2 regions of the Massilia sp. IC2-476 genome follow, and region 2 is predicted to be linked to the other one. Evidence: predicted binding sites of a transcription regulator. Region 2 holds the regulator's gene; the other holds the start of a gene.

Region 1 (5,894 bases), on a different contig from region 2:
CACTTTTGTCGCATCAGCGAGCGCATGTTCCTGAATGCAGGCTCGTTGTCGAATACCGCGCTGTCGAAGACGCTGCTGAAACAGGCTTGCTCGCGCTCGACGAAATCGAGCTTGCGCATCTCGTCCAGGTTGCCCCTGGCCCAGGCATTTGCACGTGCGCTAGCCTCGGCAATGTCGGTCTCGAGCGTAGCCATGGTTTTAGACAGGCAGGCGACGTCGTTGAGCGGCGTCTTCTTGAAATTCTTGAGCATGGCCCCCGCATTGTCCATTGGCAGGTCGACGACCGAGTTCGTCGTTTTCAGCTTGTTTTTCTTGATCAGTTCCTGGATGCGATTACGCACGGCTTCGTCGTTATCCAGGCCGGCCTGCTTGCGGGCGGCACGCGCCAGAGCCTGGGCCGCGAATATCGGACGCTCGCGCTCCGCGTCTCTGTTGTTCGGCATGTATTTGGTCTTCAGTTCCGTCCAGCGCGCATACTCCTCTGGCGGCATGAGGTCGCGCAACTGCGCGCCGTCGGGGTTCTTGCGTATCCCGATCAGGGACGGCAGCAGGGTCAAGCCCTTGAAAAATCCCGGCGAGGCGGTGGCGCCCGGTGGCGCCAGGTATTCCTGCGAGCGCCCGATCACCGCTTCGACCTGCTGGGAACGCCATTCCATTTTCTTTGGCAGCGGTGCATAGGTTCCGAACACCCACAGCACATGGTCTCCCTTCGAAATCTTCCACATGCCGGGGCCGGGCTTCTGGCCGACCACCAGGATCTGCTCGGGCGCGGGCGCGTCAGCGACTGCCGCAGGAGGCGCGGTTTCGGCAGGGGTGGACTGGGCCCAGGAAGGCGCGGCCCACAGGGCCAGGCACAGCGTGGGCAGAAGCGCGAGTTTCAGCATCAGGACTTCCTTGTTGTTGGTTGTCCGTCAAGCTTAGCTCTGCAATATGAGCGAATACTTAAGGATGAGGGCGCGCCCGCATTTCATGCGCGCGGCATCTTGTATGCATGCGACGCCGCTTCATTCCGGCTCCGGCACGTCCGGCCGCTCCAGGAGTTCGTAGGCCAGCTTCAGCCCTTTCACCATCACCGAAAAGGCTTCGTGCTTGGAGGCTTCATCCGGCACTCGCAGCACGTAGGAAGGGTGGTAGATGGTCACCACCCAGCAGCCATCCACCCGCACCGGTTTGCCGAGGAAGTCCTTCAGGGTCACCGTGCCCTTGCGCATGACGGACTTCAGCGCCGTGGAGCCCATCGCCACGATGACCTTCGGCTTGACCGCCGCCAGTTCCTTTTCCAGCCAGTAGTGGCAGGCCTCGACTTCGCGCTGGACCGGGGTCTTGTGCAGACGGCGCTTGCCGCGCGGCTCCCACTTGAAATGCTTGACGGCGTTGGTGAGGTAGATGGACTTGCGGTCGACCTGGGCTTCTGCGAACACGCGGTCGAGCAGCTTGCCGGCCGGGCCGACGAAGGGCTTGCCGGCCAGGTCTTCCTGGTCGCCCGGTTGCTCGCCCACGATCATGATCGGCGAACGCTTCGAGCCTTCCCCTCCCACCGCCTGGGTGGCGTACTGCCACAGCTCGCAGCGCCGGCACTCGTCCAGCTTGGACGGCTGCTCGCGGTCCGGCTGCGCCGCCTCGGCGCTGATCGGGATGGTGGCGCCGCTGCGCCGCCCCACCGCCTGTACCTGGCCGATCTTGCGGGCGCCGAGTTCGGCCTGGCTGACCAGGGAAGGCACGATGGCGCCCTCCGGCAGGTTCTTCCAGAAGCGCGACGGGATGTGGCTCTGCATCAGCTGGGCATTGACGCGCGCCGGGTTGAAGATGCTGCGGTAATAAGTGAGCCAGAGCGCTTCGCCGGCGTCGTCGAGGTCGGCCGCGCTCGACATCAGTGGTCCGGTATTGTGCAGGGTATTCCCGTCCCACAGCACGCTGGCGTCGGGCGTGGCGATCATCCAGCTGACCTTGCCCATGCGGGCCACGAAATGCTGGGCCACCTGCGGCAGCACGTCGTGGCGCGGTTCGAACCAGGCCACGAAGCGCGGCGGGCCGGCATCGATGGGACGCTCGCGGAATCGGATGTAGGCATGCATGTCGTGCTCCTCGCGGCGCACCGCCTTGACCATGCCATGCAGGCGGCTGCCGTCCGGGTCGGCGGGCGACTGCACGTCGTGCTCGCCCCGGGTCCAGCGCCACAGGACGCGGTACAGGAAGGCCCAGCGGTCCGGGGCACGGAAGCAGGCGGCTTTCTGCAGCATCTCCATCAGGGCGCGCGGCACGCGCGGGGACGAACCCGGATTGGCAGGTCGCGGCGGTTGCGACGATTGCAATGGTGGGTTGCCCGCATTATCGTCCGGCCCAGCCGCAGGGGGCGCACCCGAGAACAGGTCGCCTCCCTCAGGCGTGCCCCAGCTCACCGCCTCGGGCGGCACGCCCGCCTTGAGCAGTTCGCGCGCCGCCTCGCGCCACTCGGCGAAGTCGCTCACCGCCAGCGGCTGGCCGCTGGCGGCGACGAAGCTTGCCGCGGCGGCGCCAGGGCTCATGCCGCCTGCAGTTCCGGCCACAGGTTCATCTGCTCGGGCGCGTCGGCCAGGTGGCGCCGGAGGATGTGGGAGCTGGCCGCGTCCTGCGCCGGCCTGTAGTCGGCGGTGACGATGAAGGGGGCCAGCTTCTTCATGCTGCAGCGCAGGCGCGACAGGTCTTCCCAGCGGATGCGGCGGATGCGGCGCAGCTCGACGATGCGTTTGGCGTTGCGGATGCCGATGCCCGGCACGCGCGCGATCATGGTCTCGTCGGCGCGGTTCAGGTCGAGCGGGAAGTGCTCGCGGTTGGACAGGGCCCAGCCGAGTTTGGGGTCGACGTCGAGCGCCAGGTTGCCGGACTGCGGCATCAGCTCGCCCGCCGTGAAGCCGTAACCGCGCAGCAGGAAGTCGGCCTGGTACAGGCGGTGCTCGCGCAGCAGCGGCGGCGGAGCGAGCGGCACGCTCTTCGGGCTCTGCGGGATCGGGCTGAAGGCCGAGTAGTACACGCGCTTGAGTTTATAGCTGCCGTACAGGGTCTCGGCCGTGTTCAGGATGGTGTGGTCGTCGCTGCTGTCGGCGCCGACGATCATCTGCGTGCTCTGCCCTGCCGGCGCGAAGTTCGGCGCCTTTGGCTCCTCCGCCTTTTCGTCCAGCTTGCGGCGGATCGAGCCCATCGCCAGCTTGATGGTGTGGACGTTCTTTTCGGGCGCGAGACGGGTCACGCTGTCGTGGGTCGGCAGCTCGATGTTGACGGAAAGGCGGTCGGCCCAGCGGCCCGCTTCCTCGATCAGCAGCGGATCGGCATCGGGAATCGTCTTGAGGTGGATGTAGCCGCGGAACTTGTGCACTTCGCGCAGCTGGCGCGCCACGGCCACCAGCTGCTCCATGGTGTAGTCGGCCGACTGGATGATGCCCGAGCTCAGAAACAGGCCGTCGATGTAGTTGCGGACGTAGAAATCATGGGTGAGCTTGACCACTTCCTCGACCGAGAAGCGGGCGCGCGGCACGTTCGAGCTGCGGCGGTTGATGCAGTACTGGCAGTCGTAGATGCAGAAGTTGGTGAGCAGGATCTTGAGCAGGGAGACGCAGCGGCCGTCGGGCGTGTAGCTGTGGCAGATGCCCATGCCGGTGGTGGCGCCGAAGCCGTCCTTGTCCTCGGACGAGCGTTTCGGCGCGCCACTGCTGGCGCAGGACGCATCGTATTTCGCGGCGTCGGCCAGGATTTCTAGCTTGTCGGTAAGTTCCATCGCGATGCCTGAACTGTATGGGCATACAGTATACTATCGCGCGCGTATGCACAGTGCGACCGGGGTCAAGTGTGCGAGCGTGTCGGCGGTTCAAAGCTGGGACATCATCACAAATATTCGGGTCGTGCGTAGGGTGGGCGGCTCGTGATCTGGTCCACTGGACCAGATCACCCCACGCGTTCAAACGTGGCGAGATTAGCCCGTTCGTCGCATCGACCGCTAACGATCACCGCGTGGGCGGGGAACCCGCCCACCCTACCGATCAGCGAATCGGCTTGCCATCCGCATCCACGACGCTGACCTCGCCCCAGCCGAGCGAGCGCACACCCGCCTCGATCTTGCGCAGGTCGCCGATTACCATCCACACCACCTCGTCCGGCTTGATGAACTTCGACGACGCCGTCCCCAGCTGCTGCGGGGTCAGGGCGCGCACGTTCGACGCGTACTTGTTCCAGTAGTCGTCCGCCAGTCCCAGATTGACGGTCGACAGGCCCGCCGATTCCAGCGCGTCCAGGGTGCTGAAGCGGCCCGGCAGGCGCGCGGTCACGTTGCGCATGATGCTTTCGTACTCGGTGCCCACCAGCGGACGCTCGCCCGCCACGCCGCGCAGCTCTTTCTGCACTTCGCGCATCGCCTCGATGGTCTTGTCAGTCTGTACCGGCGCGATCACGATGAAGGGACGCTGGCCGCGCACTTCCGTGAGGCGCGCCTGGGTGCCGTAGCTCCAGTGCTTGTCGAGGCGCAGGTTGCGGTTCAGGCGCGAAGTCGCGATGCCGCCGAAGTTGGCCATCACCGGTTCCATCGCCAGGTCTTCCGGTTGACCATACGCCTGCGACACGTGGGTCGCGACGATGGTCGACTGCGGCGCGTTCGGCTTGTCGACCAGGATCAGGCGCTTGCCCTGGGTCGGCGGCACCACCGCCATCTGCTTGCCTGGCGCCGCGCCCTGCTGCCACTTGCCGAAGCTGGCTTCCAATGCCGGCAGGAGCTTGTCCATGGTGGTGTCGCCGGCAACCACGATGGTGGCGCTGCCCGGCTTGAACCAGGTGGCGTGCCAGGCGGCCAGGTCTTCACGGTTCAGGCCCTGCACGCTGCCCTCATAGCCGCTGGCCGGCTTGCCGTAGGCGTGTTCGGCGCCGTACAGCACCGACGGGACCAGGCGCATGGCCAGGCTGTTCGGCTGGGCCTTCTCCTGGCCGATCTGGGCGATGCGGCGGCTCTTCGACAGGGCAAACTGGTCCTGCGGGAAGCTCGGGCTGAGGGCCGCTTCCGCCATCAGGGCCAGGGACGGCGCCAGGTTGGCGCTGGTGCCCTGCAGGCGCACATAGGACATGTCCTGGCCGGTGCCGGTGGACAGGCGCGCGCCCAGGTTTTCCAGCGCATCCGACAGCGCAAAGGCGTCGCGGGTTTTCGTGCCCTTGTCCAGCAGGTCGAGCGCCAGCGAAGCGGCGCCGGCCTTGGCAGCGCTGTCCGACGCGGCGCCGGCGTCGAGCGCCAGCGCGACGTTGAAGATCGGCGCCGAATGGCGCTCCAGCAGCACGACCTTCAGGCCGTTCTTCAGCTGGGCGCGCTGCAATACCGGGAACTTGACCTCGGGCGCGTCGCCCAGGCTCGGGAGGACCTTGCGGTCGATGGTCGACTTGGTGGCGGCCAGCTTGGGCGCCGGACGCACCGTCATCGTGTAGTGGTTGGCGCGCAGCCAGCGGTTGGCGGCAAGCTTGACGTCTTGCGGGCTGCTGGTGGCGAAGACCTCGAGGCGGTCGAGGTAGGCGTCCGGTTTGCCGCCATAGGTCATGCTCTCGGCCAGCACGTCGGAACGGCCGCCGAAGCCGCCCAGGCGCTCCAGGCTGCGCGAGAAGTCGGCCAGGTCGCTGGTCTTCACGCGCTTGAGTTCAGCGTCCGTCGGGCCCTTGTCCAGCAGCTCGGCCAGCACGCGCTCCATCTCGCGTTCCACTTCCATCGGATCGGCGCCCGGCTTGACGGTGACGATGAGGTTGAAGGTGCTGCCCAGTTCCGCATCGTTGACGCCGGCCGAGACGCTGGTCGCCAGGCCCTTGTCGTAGACCAGGCGCTTGGTCAGGCGCGCGCTCTTGGAGCCGGCCAGCACGCCGGCCAGCAGGTTCAGGCGCGCGGTGTCGGCGTC
Region 2 (5,894 bases):
CACCGATTCCGACTCGGAAGTGCTGCTGAACGTGCTGGCCCACGAGATCCAGGAAGCGGCCGACGGCTACAACCTCGACAAGGAAGCCGTGTTCAAGGCGGTGGCCGCGGTGCACCGCCGCGTGCGCGGCGCCTATGCCGTGGTGGCGCAGATCGCCGGCCACGGCATGCTGGCCTTCCGCGACCCCTTCGGTATCCGTCCGCTGTGCCTGGGCGTGAACGAAGGCGAGCATGGCACCGAATACCTGGTGGCCAGCGAATCGGTGGCGCTGGAAGGCCTGGGCTTCCGCTTCGTGCGCGACATCGCGCCCGGCGAAGCGGTCTTCATCGACAACGACGGCAACATGTCGCAGCAGCAGTGCGCCGAGAACCCGTCGCTGAACCCCTGCGCCTTCGAATACGTGTACCTGGCGCGTCCGGATTCCGTGATCGACGGCGCCTCGGTCTATGCGACCCGCCTGCGCATGGGCGAGTACCTGGCCGACAAGATCCGCAAGGAGATCCCGGTCGAGGAAATCGACGTCGTGATGCCGATTCCGGATTCCTCGCGTCCGGCCGCGATCCAGCTGGCGCTGAAACTCGGCGTCGAATACCGCGAAGGCTTCATCAAGAACCGCTACATCGGCCGCACCTTCATCATGCCGGGCCAAGGGATGCGCAAGAAGTCGGTGCGCCAGAAGCTGAACGCGATCGCGTCCGAATTCAAGGACAAGAACGTGCTGCTGGTGGACGATTCGATCGTGCGCGGCACCACCAGCCGCGAGATCGTGCAGATGGCGCGCGACGCCGGCGCCCGCAAGGTCTTCTTCGCCTCGGCCGCGCCGCCGGTGCTGTACCCGAACGTGTACGGCATCGACATGCCCACCCGCGACGAGCTGATCGCCCACGGCCGCACCGTAGAAGAGGTGTGCCGCGAGATCACCGCCGACCGCCTGGTCTACCAGGACGTCGATGCGCTCAAGAAGGCGATCTCGGACGTCAACCCGGCCCTGAAGAACTTTGAGGCCTCGTGCTTCGACGGCGTCTACGTGACCGGTGACGTGACCCCGGAATACCTGGACCGCCAGGAGAGCGCGCGCCACAGCCCGAAGAAGAACCAGGTCGAGGATCCGGTGCGTACGCAACTGAACCTGAACACCCCGGCCGTGACCGAGTAATGGAGCGACAAGCGCGATGAGCGATCAGAAGTTCGGTTTCACCACGACGATCCTGCACAACGACCGCCGCAAGACGATCGAGCAGGGCTCGCTGCACAAGCCGGTGCACACCTCGGTCGCCTTCGGCTACGCCGACGCGCGCCAGCTGGCGTCGGTCTTCCAGGGCAAGGAGCCGGGCTTCCGTTACGGCCGCCAGGGCAATCCGACCGTGGGCGCGCTCGAGGACAAGATCACGAAGATGGAAGATGGCGTTGGCACCATCTGTTTCGCGACCGGCATGGGCGCCATCGGCGCGCTGTTCCAGGCGCTCCTGAAGGCGGGCGACCACATCGTGTCGTCGTCCTTCCTGTTCGGGAATACCAACAGCCTGTGGCAGACCGTGGCGGGGCAGGGCGTCGGCGTCGATTTCGTCGACGCCACCGATGTGGCCAAGGTGGAAGCGGCCTTGACGCTTGAGACGCGCATGGTGTTCGTCGAGACCATCGCCAACCCGCGCACCCAGGTGGCGGACCTCGCCCGCATCGGCCAGCTGTGCCGCGAGCGCGGCATCCTCTACGTGGTGGACAACACCATGACCACGCCCTACCTGTTCCGTCCCAAGGCGGTGGGCGCGGGCCTGGTGGTCAATTCGCTGACCAAGTCGATCGGCGGGCATGGCAATGCGCTCGGCGGCGCCCTGACCGACACCGGCCTGTTCGACTGGAGCGCCTACCCGAACATCGCGGCCAACTTCCGCAAGCAGCCGGCCGCCAACCAGGGCCTGGCCCAGTTGCGCGCCAAGGCCTTGCGCGACTTCGGCGCGGCGCTCGGCCCGGAGGCGGCGCACCACATCGCGGTGGGCGCCGAGACCCTGGCGCTGCGCATGGAACGCACCAGCAGCAATGCGCTGGCGCTGGCGCAGATGCTGGAGGCGGATGAGCGGGTCTCGGCAGTGCACTACCCGGGCCTGCCTTCGCATCCGCAGCACGGCATCACGAAGGAGCTGTTCCGCGCGGGCGGCTCCTTGATGAGCTTCGAGCTGCGCGAGGATATCGACTGCTTCGACTACCTGAACCGCCTGAAGCTGGGCATCCCGGCCAGCAACCTGGGCGACACCCGCACCCTGGTGATCCCGGTGGCGCACACGATCTTCTTCGAGATGGGGCCCGAGCGTCGCGCCAGCATGGGCATCGCCGAATCCCTGATCCGGGTGTCGGTGGGCATCGAGGACACGGACGACCTGCTGGCGGACTTCCGCCAGGCGCTGGAAGCGTAAACACGACGGCAGCTACGGCTGCCGTTTTTCATTCAGCGGTTGAGCGGCACGGCACATTACCGCTATCATGGGACTCCATTCCCATCGGTATCACGTCTATGAAGACCAAGCTGTTCCTTGCCTCCCTGCTGCTGTGCGGCGCCGCCTTTGCCGGCGAGCTGGAAGACGCCAACGCCCTGTTCGAGAAAAAGGACTACGCGGCGGCGCTGAAGATCTATACCAAACTGGCCAATGCCGGTAACCCGGACGCGCAGCAGGCGCTCGGCCAGATGTACTGGTACGGCGAAGCGGGGCAGGTGGATGAGGCGAAGGCCGAGGCCGTGTTCAAGAAGGCTGCCGCCAAGGGCAACAAGGTCGCGATCGCGTCCCTCGAGCTGATGGACCAGCGCGTCAAGCGCCGCAAGGAGATCGATTACTGGATCAGCGGCTACGATGGCGAAGACCTGAAGTCGGGCGAATTCCGCTGCACGGCGCCGCGCATCCCGGCGATGTCGAAGATCAACGCCGACATCGACCGCATCGGCGCCGCCATCAACACCTGGCAGGATTGCTACAACAAGTACGTCACCAACCTGAATGCGGCCTCGCCGCTCACCAAGCGCGTGCCGGAAGACATCCGCAAGCTGATGAAGAAGGACGAGCTGGAGAAATCGAACGCCCACCTGGAGCAGCTGCAGGCCAACCTGTCGGAGGAGGCCAAGGTGAGTTCGAAGCTGATCCTGGCGGACTTCGAAGCCTGGCGCAAGGCGACCGAGGCTTATGTCTCCGAACACAACAAGATGGTCAAGACCAACAGCTCGACCCTGTTCAAGGACAAATAAAAAGAGCGGGCCGTGCCCGCTTTTTTTACGCTCGACTAACAAAACCCCGAGGGCAAGGCGATGCAACGCAGCCATCGGGGGAATTGTTAGTGCCAGCTGCGCATCAGGCCGACTGCGAGGCCCTCGAGCGCGAACTCGTCTTCCGGCGTCACCTGGATCACCTTGAAGTCCGGGTTTTCCGGCAGCAGCTCGACCAGGTTGCCGGTCTTGCGGTAGCGCTTGACGGTGACTTCCTCGCCCAGGCGGGCGACGACAATCTGACCGTTCTTGGCGCTGTCGACCTTCTTGACCGCCAGAAAGTCGCCATCGCAGATGCCGGCGTCGCGCATCGACCAGCCCTTGACCTTCAACAGGAAGTCGGGGCGCGCCGAGAACATGGCGGTGTCGACGGAGTAGGTGGCTTCGACGTGTTCCTGCGCCAGGATCGGCGAACCGGCGGCGACGCGGCCGACCAGCGGCAGCGACATCATCAGGTTCGGAGGCGGCATCGGGATCTGCTCGACGGAGGCGCCGACGAGGCGGATACCGCGCGAGGTGCCCGGCGAAATCTCGATCGCGCCCTTGCGCGCCAGGGCTTGCAGGTGTTCCTCGGCCGCGTTGGCCGACTTGAAACCCAGCTCGGCCGCGATTTCGGCGCGGGTCGGCGGGAAACCGGTATTCTCGATCGCTTCCTTGATCAGGTTAAGGATCTGTTCTTGCCTTGCAGTGAGCTTGAGCATGGGTGTTATACGGCATTAGTTGTAAGAGCAGACTGTATTTTTGTACAGTATTCCGCAATGCGCAAGGGCAAACGCGGGAAAAGTGTAAAAAAATTGTGCAATCCGGGTCCTCCGACTGCCAAAGTGTGGCGGCGTGTACGCAGGTACTTGGCGGACAGGCAAGGTCTCCTTCCATCCCAAACCACACCCCGGCTTCCCAACTGCCCGCTTTTCCGGCTATAATCGTGGGCTTACCCCTTCCCACACTCGTCTTGACGCCGAGGTGGGCATTTGTTTAAACGTCCTTAAGGAGTGTTGCATGCGTCATTATGAAATCGTTTTTATCGTCCACCCGGACCAGAGCGAGCAAGTTCCGGCGATGATCGAGCGTTACAAGACCACGGTGACCAGCCGCGGCGGTAACATCCATCGCGTGGAAGACTGGGGCCGTCGCCAGATGGCTTACCAGATCCAGAAGCTGCCGAAAGCCCACTACATCTGCATGAACATCGAGTGCGACAACGAGACCCTGGTCGAGCTGGAAACCGCATTCAAGTTCAACGATGCCGTCCTGCGTCACCTGACCGTCAAGATGAAGAAGGCCGAAACCGCACCGTCGCCGATGATGAAGTCGGTCCAGCGCGAAGACGCAGCCAAGAGCCACCGCGCAGAAGCAGCAGCCGCTGCCCCGGCCGCAGCTGCCTAAGTTTTTTCCAGGAATTAACGAACCAAGTAAAGCATCGCAGTGAATCAGTTCCAGCTCATCGCGACCATCGCGGAGCGAGACGTACTGCGATTCACCCCGGCCGGCGTCCCCATCGTGGGCGCCATCCTGCAGCACAGTTCGCAGCAGGTCGAAGCCGGAGTGGCAAGACTGGTCGAGTTTGAAATGCCTGCGCTCGGCGCGGGCGAGATTTCAGGCAGGCTGGACAGCGCCGAACTCGGCGCCGCCTACCGGTTCGAAGGATTCCTTGCACGAAAAAACCGCAACAGCAAAGCCTTGGTGTTTCACATCATTGATTTCAGTGCCGCCTAAAACGGCCAATTTAGATTAGATACAGGAGCCTCGAAATGGCATTCGGTAAAAAGTTCGACAAAAACAAAGCTAAAGAAAAACTCAAGCGCAAACAGCAGAACCCGCTGTTCAAGCGCAAGAAGTTCTGCCGCTTCACCGCCGCAGGCGTGGAACAGGTGGACTACAAGGACGTCGACACCCTGAAGGACTTCGTCCAGGAAAACGGCAAGATCATGCCGGCACGCCTGACCGGCACCAAGGCGCACTACCAGCGCCAGGTCGACACCGCCATCAAGCGCGCACGCTACCTCGCGCTGCTGCCGTACACCGACCTGCACAACGCTTAAGCGTCGGCACGTCAGTCAGTTATCCTGGAGAAAAAATATGCAAGTTATTCTGCTCGAAAAAGTTGTTAACGTCGGCAACCTGGGCGACGTCGTCAAAGTCAAGGACGGTTACGCACGTAACTTCCTGATCCCGCAAAAGATGGCACGCCGCGCTACCCAGGCTGCTGTGGCCGAGTTCGAAGTCAAGCGCGCCGAACTGGAAAAAGCAGCAGCTGAAAAGCTGTCGGCTGCCCAGGCGCAAGGCGACAAGCTGAGCGGCATGACCGTCACCATCGCCCAGAAGGCGGGCGTGGACGGCCGTCTGTTCGGTTCGGTCACCAACTTCGACATCGCCGAAGCCCTGAGCAAGCAAGGCTTCCCGGTCGAGAAGTCGCAGGTTCGCCTGCCGACCGGCCCGCTGAAGACCACCGGCGAATTCCCGGTCGCCGTCGCGCTGCACACCGACGTCGTCTCGGAGATCACCATCGCTGTTGTCGGTGAAGCTGCCTAAGCAAGTGTTGTATAAATGAAAAAGCCGGGCTCGCCCGGCTTTTTTTACGTCCTGAAAAACTGAGCCTTTATGACAGCCGGATGACAGGAGAAGGTATAATGCCCGCCATGAA

What was found. The regulator LexA, encoded in region 2, represses DNA repair genes until DNA is damaged. The targets are predictions, from matches to a motif close to ACTGTATNNNNATACAGT.
Region 1: the regulator LexA is predicted to act here: its motif matches at 3,764-3,781, upstream of LK539_RS15975 (putative DNA modification/repair radical SAM protein).

The regions. Positions count from the first base shown of each region.
Region 1 covers NZ_JAJFER010000005.1:387,572-393,465, forward strand. The annotation lists gene LK539_RS15965 (TraB/GumN family protein) at 1-884, opposite strand, end outside; gene LK539_RS15970 (UdgX family uracil-DNA binding protein) at 1,005-2,525, opposite strand; gene LK539_RS15975 (putative DNA modification/repair radical SAM protein) at 2,522-3,751, opposite strand; gene LK539_RS15980 (pitrilysin family protein) at 4,014-5,894, opposite strand, start outside.
Region 2 covers NZ_JAJFER010000001.1:297,501-303,394, reverse strand. The annotation lists gene purF (amidophosphoribosyltransferase) at 1-1,156, shown strand, start outside; gene LK539_RS01445 (cystathionine gamma-synthase family protein) at 1,173-2,411, shown strand; gene LK539_RS01440 (tetratricopeptide repeat protein) at 2,510-3,232, shown strand; gene lexA (transcriptional repressor LexA) at 3,319-3,951, opposite strand; gene rpsF (30S ribosomal protein S6) at 4,250-4,636, shown strand; gene priB (primosomal replication protein N) at 4,676-4,966, shown strand; gene rpsR (30S ribosomal protein S18) at 5,002-5,292, shown strand; gene rplI (50S ribosomal protein L9) at 5,330-5,782, shown strand; gene LK539_RS01410 (replicative DNA helicase) at 5,890-5,894, shown strand, end outside.